Regions from separate parts of the Variovorax sp. YR750 genome, predicted to be linked through region 1. Evidence: predicted binding sites of a transcription regulator. Region 1 holds the regulator's gene; each other region holds the start of a gene.
The links. Region 1 encodes sigma-54, which starts transcription at its own class of promoters, with help from an activator protein. Its sites were predicted from a motif close to TGGCANGNAANCTGCTTT; they were not measured.
Positions count from the first base shown of each region.

Region 2: the regulator sigma-54 is predicted to act here: its motif matches at 2,218-2,235, upstream of atzF (allophanate hydrolase).
Region 3: the regulator sigma-54 is predicted to act here: its motif matches at 2,541-2,558, upstream of BMY35_RS30740 (TorF family putative porin).

Region 1 is NZ_FOBJ01000011.1:145,399-150,146, forward strand. It holds gene BMY35_RS22495 (thiol:disulfide interchange protein DsbA/DsbL) at 1-39, shown strand, start outside; gene lptA (lipopolysaccharide transport periplasmic protein LptA) at 172-891, shown strand; gene lptB (LPS export ABC transporter ATP-binding protein) at 888-1,682, shown strand; gene rpoN (RNA polymerase factor sigma-54) at 1,704-3,314, shown strand; gene BMY35_RS22515 (phospholipase D family protein) at 3,328-4,748, shown strand, end outside.
Region 2 is NZ_FOBJ01000018.1:164,013-168,760, reverse strand. It holds gene BMY35_RS31065 (ABC transporter substrate-binding protein) at 1-437, opposite strand, end outside; gene atzF (allophanate hydrolase) at 450-2,186, opposite strand; gene BMY35_RS31055 (M48 family metallopeptidase) at 2,416-3,276, opposite strand; gene BMY35_RS31050 (AmpG family muropeptide MFS transporter) at 3,336-4,718, shown strand.
Region 3 is NZ_FOBJ01000018.1:100,958-105,705, reverse strand. It holds gene BMY35_RS30750 (ammonium transporter) at 1-1,185, opposite strand, end outside; gene glnK (P-II family nitrogen regulator) at 1,215-1,553, opposite strand; gene BMY35_RS30740 (TorF family putative porin) at 1,621-2,499, opposite strand; gene BMY35_RS30735 (YifB family Mg chelatase-like AAA ATPase) at 2,714-4,258, shown strand; gene BMY35_RS30730 (hypothetical protein) at 4,345-4,748, opposite strand, start outside.

The DNA of each region.
Region 1 (4,748 bases):
GTCGTGAACTATTTGATCGGCGAAGCAAAGAAGGGCTGAGCCCTTGGATTCACGCTGTTTCTGGTAGCAAACCAGAGCGAAAGTCAAGCCCGCCTAGGCGGGCTTTTTCATCTGTGCGTGCGGGGCAGAAGCACTCAGACGCATACAATGCCGAGCAAGTTTCGTGCCTCTATGACATTGCACTCTTACCCCACCACCCCCTTCCTTCGTCGCGTCAGCCGGCTGGCTGCCGGCGCGCTGTTGCTGGCCGGCTTCGCCTCGGGTGCCCTGGCCGAGACCGCCGACCGCTCCAAGCCGATGAACATCGAGTCGGACGCGATGCGCTACGACGACCTGAAGCAGACCAGCGTGTTCACCGGCAACGTTTTGGTGACAAAGGGCACGATCATCATCCGCGGCGCGCGGCTGGACGTGCGCCAGGACGCCGAGGGCTACCAGTACGGCGTGGTCACGGCGGCACCCGGCAAGCGGGCCTACTACAAGCAGAAGCGCAACGCGCCCGACGAGTGGATCGAGGGCGAGTCGGAAGTGATCGAGTACGACAGCCGCGCCGACAACGTCAAGTTCATCCGCAACGCCACCATGCGCCGGCTGCTGGGCGCCACGCCGAACGACGAGAGCCAGGGCGCGCTGATCGTCTACGACCAGAGCAACGACACCTACACCGTCAACGGTTCCACCGTGCCGCCGAATACCGCCGTCAACGCCTCGGCCCCGGGCGGGCGCGTCAGGACCATCCTGACCCCCAAGGCCGCCACAGCCCCTGCGGCCGGCGCCTCGGCCCCGGCCGCCGGCGCGAAGGCGCCGCCGCCGGCGCCCACCCCGGCACCCGGCAAGGGCCTGCGCCAGAGCACCACGCTCGGCAGTGACCAGGGAGATACCCGCAAGTGATCGAATCCGCAGGAACGCAGGACGTCAACGGCGCCCCGGGCAGCCGCCTGGTCGCGCGCGGCCTGAAGAAGAGCTACGGCAGCCGCACGGTCGTGAAGGACGTCTCGCTCGACGTACAGAAGGGCGAAGTCGTCGGGCTGCTCGGCCCCAACGGCGCCGGCAAGACCACGTCGTTCTACATGATCGTGGGTCTGGTGCGCGCCGATGCCGGCGACATCACCATCGACGGCGAGCCCATCGCCCACATGCCGATCCACCGCCGCGCCCGCATGGGCCTGAGCTACCTGCCGCAGGAAGCCTCGATCTTCCGCAAGCTCACGGTCGAGGAGAACGTGCGCGCCGTGCTCGAGTTGCAGATGGAGCCCGACGCGAACGGCAAGATGGCCCCGCTGTCGAAGCCGCACATCGAGGAGCGCCTGTCCGAGCTGCTGGCCGACCTGCGCGTCGACCACCTGCGCGATTCGCCCGCGCTCGCGCTGTCGGGCGGCGAGCGCCGCCGCGTCGAGATCGCGCGCGCGCTGGCCACGCAGCCGCGCTTCATCCTGCTGGACGAGCCCTTCGCCGGCATCGACCCGATTGCGGTGATCGAGATCCAGCGGATCATCAGCTTCCTGAAGGAGCGCGGCATCGGCGTGCTCATCACCGATCACAACGTGCGCGAGACGCTGGGCATCTGCGATCACGCCTTCATCATCAGCGACGGGCATGTGCTGGCACAAGGCACGCCTTCGGAGATCGTCGACAACGCCGAGGTACGCAGGGTGTACCTGGGCGAGCACTTCCGCATGTAAGGCGCGGGGGCGGTTTCCACCATGAAGCAAGGGCTGTCCCTTCGCGTTTCGCAGCATCTGGCGCTGACGCCACAGCTGCAGCAGTCGATCAGGCTGCTTCAACTCTCCACGCTCGAACTGAGCCAGGAGGTGGAGCAGATGCTCGACGAGAACCCGTTCCTCGAGCGCACCGCGGAAGAAGCGGCGCGCGAGGAATTCGGGCTCGACACGGCCGATGCCCCGGTTCCGCGCGATGAAGGCGGTGATGGTGGTGAAGGCGGGGACGGCGAGGGCGACTTCGCTTCGCCGGCCGCCAGCAGCGCCTCCACTGCTTCCACCGAAACCGTCACCAGTACGGCCGACACCGACGGCCCCGCCGCCGACATCTCCGAGCGCGAGCCCGACTGGGAAGGCGACGGCACCGTCGACATGGCGCCCGACGACAGCGAATGGGGCAGCGACGCGCCCGCGCGCCAGAACAACCTGGGCGACGACGAGCGCGCCGACGCCACCGAGCTCGCGCGCAGCCAGGAGTCGCTGCAGTCCTTCCTGCATCGCCAGGCGCTGAGCCTGCGCCTCGACGAGAACGACAGCGCCGCGCTGCGCTTCCTGATCGAATCGCTCAACGACGACGGCTACCTCGAAGACTCGCTGCCCGCCCTGGCCTCGGGCCTGGCCGGCGACGACAACGACCAGTTCGACGACCTGGTGCACCACTTCCAGGTGGCGCTCGGCCTGCTGCAGAGCCTGGAGCCCGCCGGCGTCGGCGCGCGCGACCTCGGCGAATGCCTGAGCATCCAGCTGCGCGCCATGGCCAGCGAGGACGAGACCGAGGAAGAGGAGCAGGTCCGCAAGACCGCCATCGCCATCTGCAAGCAGCCGATGGAGCTGCTCGCGCGCCGCGACTTCAAGCGCCTGGCCACGCTCACCCGCAGCAACGAGGACCTGGTGCGCTCGGCGCTGCAGATCATCGCGCGGCTGGAGCCCAAGCCGGGCCGCAGCTTCGTCGACGTCGAGCGCAACATCATCATTCCCGACGTGATCGTCACCAAGACCGGGCGCGGCACGAACGTGAAGTTCCGCGTCATGCTCAACCCCGAGGTGATGCCGCGCCTGCGCGTGCACGACATCTACGCCGGCGCGCTCAAGTCGCACAAGGGCGAGGGCAGCCAGGCGCTGTCGCAGCGGCTGCAGGAGGCGCGCTGGTTCATCAAGAACATCCAGCAGCGCTTCGACACCATCCTGCGCGTGAGCAACGCCATCGTCGAGCGGCAGAAGAGCTACTTCGTGCACGGCGAGCTGGCCATGCGCCCGCTGGTGCTGCGCGAGATCGCCGACGAGCTGGGCCTGCACGAGTCGACCATCTCGCGCGTGACCACCGCCAAGTACATGGCCACGCCCTTCGGCACGGTCGAGCTCAAGTACTTCTTCGGCTCGGCGCTGGGCACCGAGACCGGCGGCAATGCGTCGAGCACCGCGGTGCGCGCGCTCATCAAGCAGTTCGTCGGCTCCGAGAGCGTGAAGAAGCCGCTGTCGGACAGCCAGATCTCCGAGATGCTGAAGGAACAGGGCATCGAGTGCGCGCGCCGCACCGTCGCCAAGTACCGCGAGGCGCTTCGCATCGCTCCCGCCAACCTGCGCAAAGCCCTGTAGAAAGACACCGCCGATGAGCCGGGGCCTGATGTCGCGCTGTGGGCATTGGGTCTTCGCCATGGTGGCGGTGCTGCTGTTCGCAGGCTGCGCCACGCTGCCCGACGAGGCGCCGCGCACGCCCACCAGGGCCATGACCGTCTCGGCCGACACCGCCCTCGGCAAGATCGCGCTGGCTTCCCAGCCCGACCCCGACCTGAGCGGCTTCCGCCTGATGCCCGGCGGCGATTTCGCCTTCGACACCCGCATCCAGCTGGCCCGCCGCGCGCAGCGCACGCTCGACGTGCAGTACTACCAGATCGAGAACGACGAGACCGGCCGCTACCTGCTGCGCACCCTGCGCGACGCCGCCCTGCGCGGCGTGCGCGTGCGGCTGCTGATGGACGACCTCTACACCTCCGGCGAAGACGAGCTGCTGCTGGGCCTCGCCGCCACGCCCAATGTGGAGCTGCGGCTGTTCAACCCGTTCCCGGCCGGGCGCGGCAGCCTGCTGAAGCGCTTCACCGCCTCGCTCTTCGACTTCAGCCGCGTCAACCGGCGCATGCACAACAAGCTGTTCATCGCCGACGGCGCGATGGCGGTGGCGGGCGGGCGCAACATCGGCAACCAGTACTTCAGGCGCACCGCGGGCGAGAACTTCATCGACCTCGATACCTTCGTCACAGGCGCGCTCATCCCGCGCCTGGGCAGTCTCTTCGACCAGTACTGGAACAGCGTCTACGTGCGGCCGATCCAGTCGGTGGCGAGCACCGGCCTGTCGCGCGAGGAGCTGCAGCAACGCTTCGAGCTCGCCACCGGCCCCGACACCACGCCGCCGCCTCCGAGGCCCGCGCCCAACGACCTGCTCGGCTACAGCCCGATGGCGGAAGACCTGGACGCCGGCAAGCTCGGCCTGATCTGGACCACCGCCGAGGCATACGCCGATTCGCCCGAGCGCGTGATCGGCAAGACCGCTTCCTACGGCGGCGTGCCGCTGCTCGACGTGGACAGCGTGCGCTACAACGTGGTCGAGCAGATGCGCCGCGCCCGCTCGGACGTGACCATCGTCTCGCCCTACCTGATCCCGGGCCCCTCGGGGCTGGAGGTGATGCGCGAGATCCGCGGCCGCAACGTGAAGATCAGCGTGGTCACCAACTCGCTGGCCGCCACCGACGAGCCGCTGGTGCACACCGCCTACCGCCGCTACCGCCCCGACATGCTCAAGCTGGGCGCCGACCTCTACGAGCTGAGCACCAACCGCACCCGGCGCAGCGTGCGGCTGGGGCTCTTCGGCACCTCGGTGGGCAGGCTGCACGCCAAGTCGGCGGTGATCGACCGGCGCATTCTTTTCGTCGGCTCGATGAATTTCGACCCGCGCTCAGAAACGCACAACACCGAGATCGGCCTCTTCATCCGCAGCCCCGAGATGGCGCAGCAGGCGCTCAAGCTCATCGACGT
Region 2 (4,748 bases), on a different contig from region 1:
GCCAGCTCGGCCACGCTCTTCACGGGGCTGTCCTTGGCGACGATGAATTCGTCGAGCACGTACTTCGCGTTGCTCGGGTTGGTGCAGAAGATCTTGAACAGGCCGGGCTGCGCGATCTCGCCGATGGCGAGGTTGGCCGAGCCGGTGCCGTTGGCGCTGCCGTCGCAGCGGCCGGCGAGCATGCCTTCCATCACCTGCTGCGCGCCGGCGAACTTCAGCGGCTCCACGTCGAGGCCGGCCTCCTTGAAGTAGCCCTTGTCGACCGCCGCGAAGAACGGCAGGCCCGCGGCCACCGGCCAGAAGCCGATGCGCAGCTTCGTCGCCGCGCCCTGCGCGCGCACGATGGCGGGCGCGGCCAGCACGGCCAGGCCAGCGGCGCCGGCCTGCAGCAGTTGGCGTCGTTGGCGAGCGGCGGGAGAGTTTTCTTGAATGCTCATCGGAACTCCTGATCAGTTGGAACTCGGGGTGGCCAGGCTCGCGACGTAGGCGCGCCAGCCGCCGTGATGGGTCACGTCCTGCGCGCCGGCCAGCGCATGGCCTTCGCAGATGAAGCCCTTCACCCAGCTGCCGTCGGCCAGCTCGACGCTGCCCAGCCCCAGCGGCGACGGGATGAGCGCGAGAAAGCTGCCGACCTGGGCGAGCGGCACGGCCCACACCTCGAGCGCGATGGCGGCACCGCCTTCGTCTGCCCCGGCGGCCACGCGCCGCAGCCCGGGCTTGGGGGGCACCGTGCCCGGCAATGCATGCAGCCGGTAGAAGGGCGAAGTCGTTGTGGCGCGCAGCAGCGTCGCGCCGCGCTCGGTGAGCTGGCCGTTGAGCGGCATGCCCGACAGATGCGCGCCGACCACCGCGATGGGCAGCAGGCCGGCGCCCGGCGCGGCGAGCCCCGGAATGGCGCGCGGTGCGGGCAGCGGCTCGCCGGTCGCGCCCTGCGCGAGGCCGGTCGCGTGGTGATAGCGCTGGCCCAGTTCGGCCAGTGCGAGATCGCTGCCGCAGGGGCCGATCAGCGTGATGCCGAAAGGCAGGCCGTCCGCGCGCAGGCTGCTGGGCACAGAGAGCGCGGCGTAGTCGAGCAGGTTGACGAAGTTGGTGTACGCGCCGAGGTTGCGGTTGAGCACGACCGGGTCGGCACGCATCTGCTCGCGGGTGTAATGCGTGGGCGCGGTGGGCACGAGCAGCACGTCGATGTCGCGCCAAATCGGCTCGACCTTCTGCGCGATGGCGCGCAGCCGTGCCTGGGCCTCGAACACGTCGGCGGCGTCGTATTGGCGCCCGCTCTCGAGGATGCCGCGCACGGGCTCGATCACGTCGTCGGCGTGCGCGTCGAAGAATTCGCGCACCGCGGCGTAGCGCTCGGCGACCAGCGCGCTTTCGTAGAGCATCCCGGCGGCTTCGGCGAGCGGCGCGTAGGCGATGGTGACGGGCGTGCCGCCCATGGCGAGCAGCCGCGCGACCGCTTCGCCGAATGCCTGTTCGGCGGCGGCGTCGCCGAAGAAGCTCAGCCTGTCGGGCACGCCGAAGCGGAAGCGCGCTGGCAGCGGTTCGCGGCGCAGGTCGATGTCGCGCGAGTACGGGTCGCGCGCGTCGTGGCCCGCGGCGGCGAGCAGCACGTCGACCGCCGTGGCGACGGTGCGCGCGAAGATGGAGACGCAGTCGGCGCTCTGCGCCGCGGGCACCACGCCGAAGGCGCTCAGCAGGCCGCGCGAAGGCTTGAGACCGACGATGTTGTTGAGCCCGGCCGGCACGCGGCCCGAGCCGGCGGTGTCGGTGCCGAACGCGAAGTCGACCTCGCCGCTCGCCACCACGTAGGCCGAGCCCGAACTGGAGCCGCCCGACACGTAGCGCGCGTCGAAGGCGTTGGGCACCTCGCCATAAGGAGAGCGGGTGCCGTTCAGGCCGCAGGCGAACTGGTCGAGGTTGGTCTTGCCGGCCAGCAATGCACCGGCTTCGAGCAGGCGCTGCACCACGGCCGCATGCGCCGCGGGCAGGCGCTCGAAGGCCGGACAGGCGGCCGTGGTGGGCACGCCGGCCACGTCGATGTTGTCCTTGACCGCGAAGCGCAGCCCGGCGAGCGGCAGGGCGAAATCCAGCGCCCCCGCGGCCTGCGCGTGCGCCACGGGCGAGGCGAACCTGGCAATCCAGGCCGCTTCGGACGATCCGCTCTTCGGGTTTTCTTCATGCACCATCTTCAGGCATCCAAACATGTACACATGTTGTGATGCAAGCGGCGTGCCAGTGACCGCCGGCGCGACGCGATGCGATGCGACTCACGCGCGGCGCGCGTCAGTCAGAAAAACAGAATGGGGAGTGGAGTTTTCGCGAAACACCGCGGAACCGGCTTTGCCGGGCCGCAGGTGTTGCCCCCGGCAGGGGGAAGGCGTGCGCGACACGAAGTGCGCGCAGCCTGGGGGCGAGCTATTTCTTTGCTTCGCGGTACAGCTTCTCGACCTTCGGCAGGTTCGACTCGAGCTTCGCGATGCGGTCAGGTCCGCTGGGGTGCGTCGAGAGGAAGCTCAGGCCGCCCTGGTTCTTCGAAGCCGTGGCCATCTTCTTCCACAGCGACACCGACGCCTGCGGGTCGTAGCCCGCGCGCGCCGCCAGTTCGAGCCCCACGAGGTCGGCCTCGGACTCGTCGCTGCGACTGAACTTGAGCGTGATGAGCTGCGTGCCGGCACGCGCGGCCAGGTCGCCCACCTGCCCCCATCCGAGCAGTTGCGCGCCGATGGAGAGCGCCGCGCCGGTGCCCGCGCTCTTGGCCATGCGGGCGCGTGCGTGTTCGCGCAGCGCGTGGGCCATCTCGTGGCCCATCACCATCGCGACCTCGTCGTCGGTGAGCTTGAGCTGGTCGAGGATGCCGGTGAAGAAGGCGATCTTGCCGCCGGGCATGCAGAAGGCATTGATCTGCTTGCTGCCGATGAGGTTGACCTCCCACTTCCAGTCGCGGGCGCGCGAATTCCACGGCGTGGCGAAAGGAACGAGGCGCCTGGCGATGGTGCGCAGGCGCTGCAGCTGCGGATTGCTCTCGCCCGCCAGCGCCCCCTTGGCGCGCGCCTGCTCGAGCAGCTGGCCGTACTGCTGCACGCCGGCCGCCTCGATCTGCTCGACCGGCACGATGTTGCGCGCCACCGAAGGCTTGCCCACCTCGACCTGCGCCAGGGCCGGCTTCGCGAGGACCGCACCGGCGGCGGCCAGCAGGAAGGCCCGCCGGGGATTCCAGGCGGAAGCTGCGGAAGGAGCCGCAAGGGCGGAAACGGGGCGATCGCATCGTGTGCACATAGGAGCGGGATGATAGGAACAAATGAAGACAAGAAGGCGGGAAGCCCGGGGCCTTGCTCATGGACAATCCGGGGCACATGTCCGCCTCGCCCGCAGAAACCCCCACGCCCCCCTCACCGCCCTGGCGCGACGCGCTGAAGGTCTACCTGGAACCCGCCACCCTGCGCATGCTGGCGCTGGGCTTCTCGGCGGGGCTGCCGCTGCTGCTGGTGCTGGGCACGCTGAGCTTCCGGCTGCGCGAGGCGGGCATCGACCGCACCACCATCGGCTACCTGAGCTGGGTCGGGCTGGCCTACGGCTTCAAGTGGGTCTGGGCGCCGCTGGTCGACCGGCTGCCGCTGCCGCCGCTCACCACCTTGCTGGGCCGCCGGCGCGGCTGGCTGCTGCTGGCGCAATGCATGGTCATCGCCGGGCTGGCGGGCATGGCGGTCAACGATCCGCGCCACGGGCTCACGCCGCTGGTCTGGTGTGCGCTGCTGGTGGCCTTCGGCTCGGCCACGCAGGACATCGCGCTGGACGCCTTCCGCATCGAATCGGCCGAGGCGCGCAAGCAGGCCGCGCTGGCCGCCGCCTACCAGACAGGCTACCGGCTCGCGATGATCTGGGCCGGTGCCGGCGTGCTGTGGGTCGCGGCTTGGGCCGAGGTGGCGCCCGCCGTGGCGGCCACGGGCGCCGCCGCCTACCAGAACGGCGCCTGGAAGACGGCCTACCTGGTCATGGCGGCCTCGATGGCCGTCGGCGTGGTCACGGTGCTGCTCTCGCCCGAGCCGGTGCCGGGAGCCCTGCCCAAGGCCCGCAGCGCCGCCGAATGGCTGCGCAACGTGCTGGTCGAGCCCTTCGCCGACTTCATCCGCCGCTACAAGTGGCAGGCGGTGCTGATCCTTTCGCTGATCGCCATCTACCGCATCAGCGACGTGGTGATGGGCATCATGGCCAACCCCTTCTACGTGGACATGGGCTTCACCAAGGACCAGGTGGCCTCGGTCAGCAAGATCTACGGCGTGATCATGACGCTGGTGGGCGCCTTCGTCGGCGGCGTGCTGTCGATGCGCCTGGGCGTGATGCGCGTGCTGATGCTGGGCGCGGTGCTCAGCGCCGCCAGCAACCTGCTCTTCGCCTGGCTGGCCACCCGCGGGCACGACCTGACGGCGCTGATCGCGGTGGTGTCGGCCGACAACCTGGCCGGCGGCATCGCCTCGGCGGCCTTCATCGCCTACCTGTCGAGCCTCACGAACATCAGCTACTCGGCCACGCAATACGCCCTGTTCAGCTCGCTGATGCTGCTGCTGCCGAAGTTCCTGGCCGGCTATTCGGGCGCCTTCGTCGACGCCTACGGCTACAGCAGCTTCTTCGTCGGCACCGCGCTGCTGGGCGCGCCGGTGCTGGTGCTGGTGGCGCTGGCCTCGCGGCTGACGACCACAAGCCCCCAGGGCCGTCAATAGGGGTCTACAGGGCCTGCGCCTTATAGGAAA
Region 3 (4,748 bases), on a different contig from region 1:
ACCCAGGATGCCGCCCACCCCATGCACGCCGAACACGTCGAACGCGTCGTCGGCGCCGAGCATGCGCTTGAGGCCACCCACGCCCCACAGGCAGACCAGGCCGGCCAGCAGGCCCAGCACGATCGAACCCATCGGGCCGACGAAGCCGGCTGCGGGCGTGACGGCCACCAGGCCGGCGACTGCACCGGATGCGGCACCCAGCATCGAGGCCTTGCCCTTGTGCAGGCTCTCGCCCAGGATCCACGACAGGGCCGCGGCGGCGGTGGCGAGCACCGTGTTCACGAAGGCCAGGCCGGCGACGGCGTTGGCTGCACCAGCGGAGCCGGCGTTGAAGCCGAACCAGCCGACCCACAGCAGCGATGCGCCGACCATGGTGAGCGTGAGCGAGTGAGGCGTGAAGGCTTCCTTGCCGTAGCCGACGCGCTTGCCGACCATGTAGGCGCCGACCAGGCCGGCCACACCGGCGTTGATGTGCACCACGGTGCCGCCGGCGAAGTCCAGCGCGCCGTCCTTGCCCAGCAGGCCGCCGCCCCAAACGATGTGGGCGATCGGCACGTAGCTGAACGTGAACCACAGCACCGAGAACAGCAGCACGGCCGAGAACTTGGCGCGTTCCGCGAAGGCGCCGACGATCAGCGCCACGGTGATGGCCGCGAAGGTGCCCTGGAAGGCGACGAACACGTATTCGGGAATCGTGGTCAGCGCGCCGAAGGTCTCCTGCGTGATGCCCTTCATGAAGATCTTGTCGAATCCTCCGAAGAAGTTGCCGTCACCCGAGAAGGCCAGGCTGTAGCCGTAGACGGCCCACAGGATGCTGATCAGCGAGAAGATCACGAAGACCTGCATCAGCACCGACAGCATGTTCTTCGAGCGGCCCAGGCCGCCATAGAACAGCGCGAGGCCGGGGATGGTCATCAGGATCACGAGAAGGGTCGAAGTCAGCATCCAGGCGGTGTCGCCGGAATCGATCTTCGGAGCGGGGGCCGCGGGTGCGGCGGCGGGAGCAGCCTCGGCGGCGGCCGGAGCCGCTGCCGCAGGGGCCGCTGCCGGAGCGGGCGCGGCGGCAGCCGGTGCCGACGCGGCCGGAGCCTCGGGCGTTGCCGCGGCGGGGGTTTGCGCGAAGCCGGTGGTACCGGCGGCCAGCACGCTCAAGCCGAGCGCAAGAGAGACAAGCAGTTTTTTCATAGTCGTTGTTCTTTCGGGCCAGGACTCGATCAGAGGGCTTCGCGGCCCGTTTCGCCGGTGCGGATGCGAACGACCTGTTCGAGGTTGTAGACGAAGATCTTGCCGTCGCCGATCTTGCCGGTGCGTGCGGCGCTCTCGACCGCTTCGATCACGCGATCGACGAGGTCGTCGGAGACGGCCGCCTCGATCTTGACCTTGGGCAGGAAGTCGACCACGTACTCCGCGCCGCGGTAGAGCTCGGTGTGGCCCTTCTGGCGGCCGAAGCCCTTCACCTCGGTGACGGTGATCCCCTGCACGCCGATGGCCGACAGTGCTTCGCGCACCTCGTCGAGCTTGAACGGTTTGATGATGGCTGTGACCAGCTTCATGAGTTTTCTCCTTCGGATGGAAATGAAGTGGCGCGGCAGCTTGGGCCGCGCCTCGTTGTAGTGCGGATTACAGAGTCTTCGTCAGCGTGACGATGAAGCGTGCCTTGTTCGGCGAGTAGTAGGTCGTGCCGAAGGTGCCGAAGCCGTAGTCGACGCCCGGGTTGCTCACCGCGAGGTACGAGTTCTTCTTGTTGGCGCCCTGGATCGAGCCGGTCAGCGACAGGCCGTTGCCGAAGTCGTAGCTCGCGCCGATGTTGTAGTCGACGTAGCTCTTGTAGCCCAGGCTGCGGATGTCGCTGGACATGTTCGTGTAGCCGACGGCCGCCTTCAGCGTGACCTTGGGCACGATCTCCTTGCTGTACGACAGGTTCAGGTAGCCGGTGTTGGTGCCCTTCAGGCCCGAGCCGGCCTTGTTGCCGGCGTAGCCGAAGTAGTCCTTCGACACCGTGTGCGAGTACTTGGCGGTGAACGAGCCGAAGGTCTCGTTGGCGTAGGTGCCCGCGACGTACAGCTCGGTGGTGTTGCCGGCGGAGTTGCCCGGGTAGATGTAGGTGAGCGCACCGACGTCCATGTCCAGCGGGCCGGCCTTGAACTTGTAGCCGCCGTACACGTCCATCTCGATGCTGTTGCCCTTGAGCCAGTTGACGCTGGAGTTCCAGTTGCCCACGTAGAAGCCGCTGTCGCCGAAGGCGTAGTCCAGTCCGCCCTGGATGGCGGGCTTGAAGCCCTTGGTCTTGGCGTAGTCGTTCTTGCCGATCATGTCCTGGTCCTGGCCACGGAACTTGTAGTTCGTGGTGATCGACACATTGCCGGTCAGGTTCGGGGCGGGAGCTGCCGCAGGCGCTGCTGCGGCGTCGGTCGTTGCAGTCTGCGCCAGGGCCGCGCCGGACGCGGTCAATGCGGTGGCCAGAACGATCAGCGCCTGGGCGGCGGTACGGTGCGTCATCAGGGAACTCCTCGCAAGTGTGTTGTTGGACCGGAGGGCTCAAAGCAGGGAGCGTGCCAAAGTGCACGAATCCCTGCCCTTGCGACCGCGTCCACGCTGCGGGTGAGCGCCAAATCGTTACAACCCCTGTTGCGAGTGGTTGCAGATGGACGGTGCGCCGCACCACCGCGGGAATGCCCACAACGGGTGCACCATCTTGGGGAGAGGGAGAGAAATGGGACTGTCTTTGGTGCAGAGCCGCGCCTTGCTGGGTCTTGAAGCGGCCAGTGTCACGGTAGAGGTGCATCTTGCGAACGGTTTGCCCAGCTTCACGCTGGTCGGGCTGGTCGAAACCGAGGTCAAGGAGGCGCGCGAGCGGGTCCGCTCGGCGCTGCAGAACGCGGGGCTGGAGTTCCCCAACAACAAGCGCATCACAGTGAACCTGGCGCCGGCCGACCTGCCCAAGGACTCCGGGCGCTTCGACCTGCCCATCGCGCTGGGCATCCTCGCGGCCAGCGGACAGATAGACAACGCCCGGCTCGCCGGCCACGAGTTCGCCGGGGAGCTGTCTCTATCCGGCGAGCTCAGGCCCGTTCGCGGTGCCCTGGCCATGGCGCTGGCGCTGCACACGCGCGGCGTCGCGACGCGGCTGGTGCTGCCGCTTGAAAGTGCACAGGAGGCCGCGCTGGTACCGGGCGGCGAGGTGTATGGGGCCAGGCACCTGCTGGACGTGGTCCGCCAGTTCGTGGCGGGCGACGATGCCGCTTCCCAGCTGCCCGACGGCCCGGACGACGGCTGGGCGCGCATCCAGGCCGAGCCCGACACGGCCGTGCCCCGATACGCCGACCTGTCCGAAGTGAAAGGGCACACGGGCGTCAAGCGCGTGCTCGAGATCGCGGCGGCGGGCGGCCACAGCCTGCTGATGGTGGGCGAACCCGGCTCGGGCAAGTCGATGCTCGCCCAGCGCTTCGCGGGGCTGCTGCCCGCGATGCACATCGACGAAGCACTGGAAAGCGCCGCGGTTGCCAGCCTCGGCGGGCGCTTCGCGACGGAAAGGTGGATGAGCAGGCCGACCTGCTCTCCGCACCACACGGCGAGCGCCGTGGCGCTGGTCGGCGGGGGCTCCCCGCCCCGCCCCGGGGAAATCTCGCGCGCGCACCACGGCGTGCTCTTCCTCGACGAATTCCCCGAGTTCGCCCGCTCCGCGCTGGAAGCACTGCGCGAGCCGCTGGAGACGGGCACGATCACCATCGCCCGCGCCGCGCGGCGCGCAGAGTTCCCGGCGCGCTTCCAGCTCGTCGCAGCCATGAACCCCTGCCCCTGCGGCTACCTGGGCTCGTCATCGAGGCCCTGCCGCTGCACGCCGGAGCAAGTCTCGCGCTACCAGGGCAAGCTCAGCGGCCCGCTGCTGGACCGCATCGACCTGCACATCGAAGTGCCCCCGGTGTCGGCCCAGTTGCTGCTCGACTCACCTGCGGGCGAGTCGACCGACAGCATCCGCGAGCGCGTCGTCGCCGCGCGCGAACGAGCGATGCGGCGCCAGGGCCATGCCAACCAGTCGCTGCACGGCGCGGCCATCGATCGTCACGCGACGCTGGACGACGCGGCTCGCGGGTTCATGTTCAACGCGGCGGCCAAGCTCGGCTGGTCCGCGCGCAGCACGCACCGGGCGCTGAAGGTGGCTCGCACCATCGCCGACCTGGATGCATCTGAGGCGGTACAGGTCGGGCATCTGGCGGAGGCGGTGCAGTACCGCAGGGCGTTGCGCGGCGCGGCCTGAGCGACGGGGCGCCGGGACGACCGTTGTCGCCTGCGCAGGAGGCGCGCAAGGCGCGAGGAAAGCCGCGGCTCGTGCTGCTGTCGTCATCAGTTCACGAGAGCATCTATCCAGCGCGCCGCATAGGTCCCGCCCTGCTCGAAGTAGTGCGTGTGCGCGCCGATGCCCACGCACACGTCGCGCTCGGGCCCGGTCATCGGCGCGAAGGCCGGCGCCGGATTCCACAGCGTCGCGTGGCCACCCACGGTGTCGATCGCCGGCGGCGGATCGCACCACAGCCAGCGCCCCACGTAGTCGCCGGTGGTGTACAGGTTGACCCAGCGGTTCACGCCGACATCGGAGGCCAGCGGGCCGCTGCTGCCCGGCGCCGTGGTCCTGCCCACCCACGCATAGAGAAGCGGGAAGCGCTGGGCGTACAGCTGGCGCAGCGGGCAGCCCGCCGTCAGCAGATGGATCCTTCCCTGCAGCTGCGGCCACAGCCGCGTGACGCGGT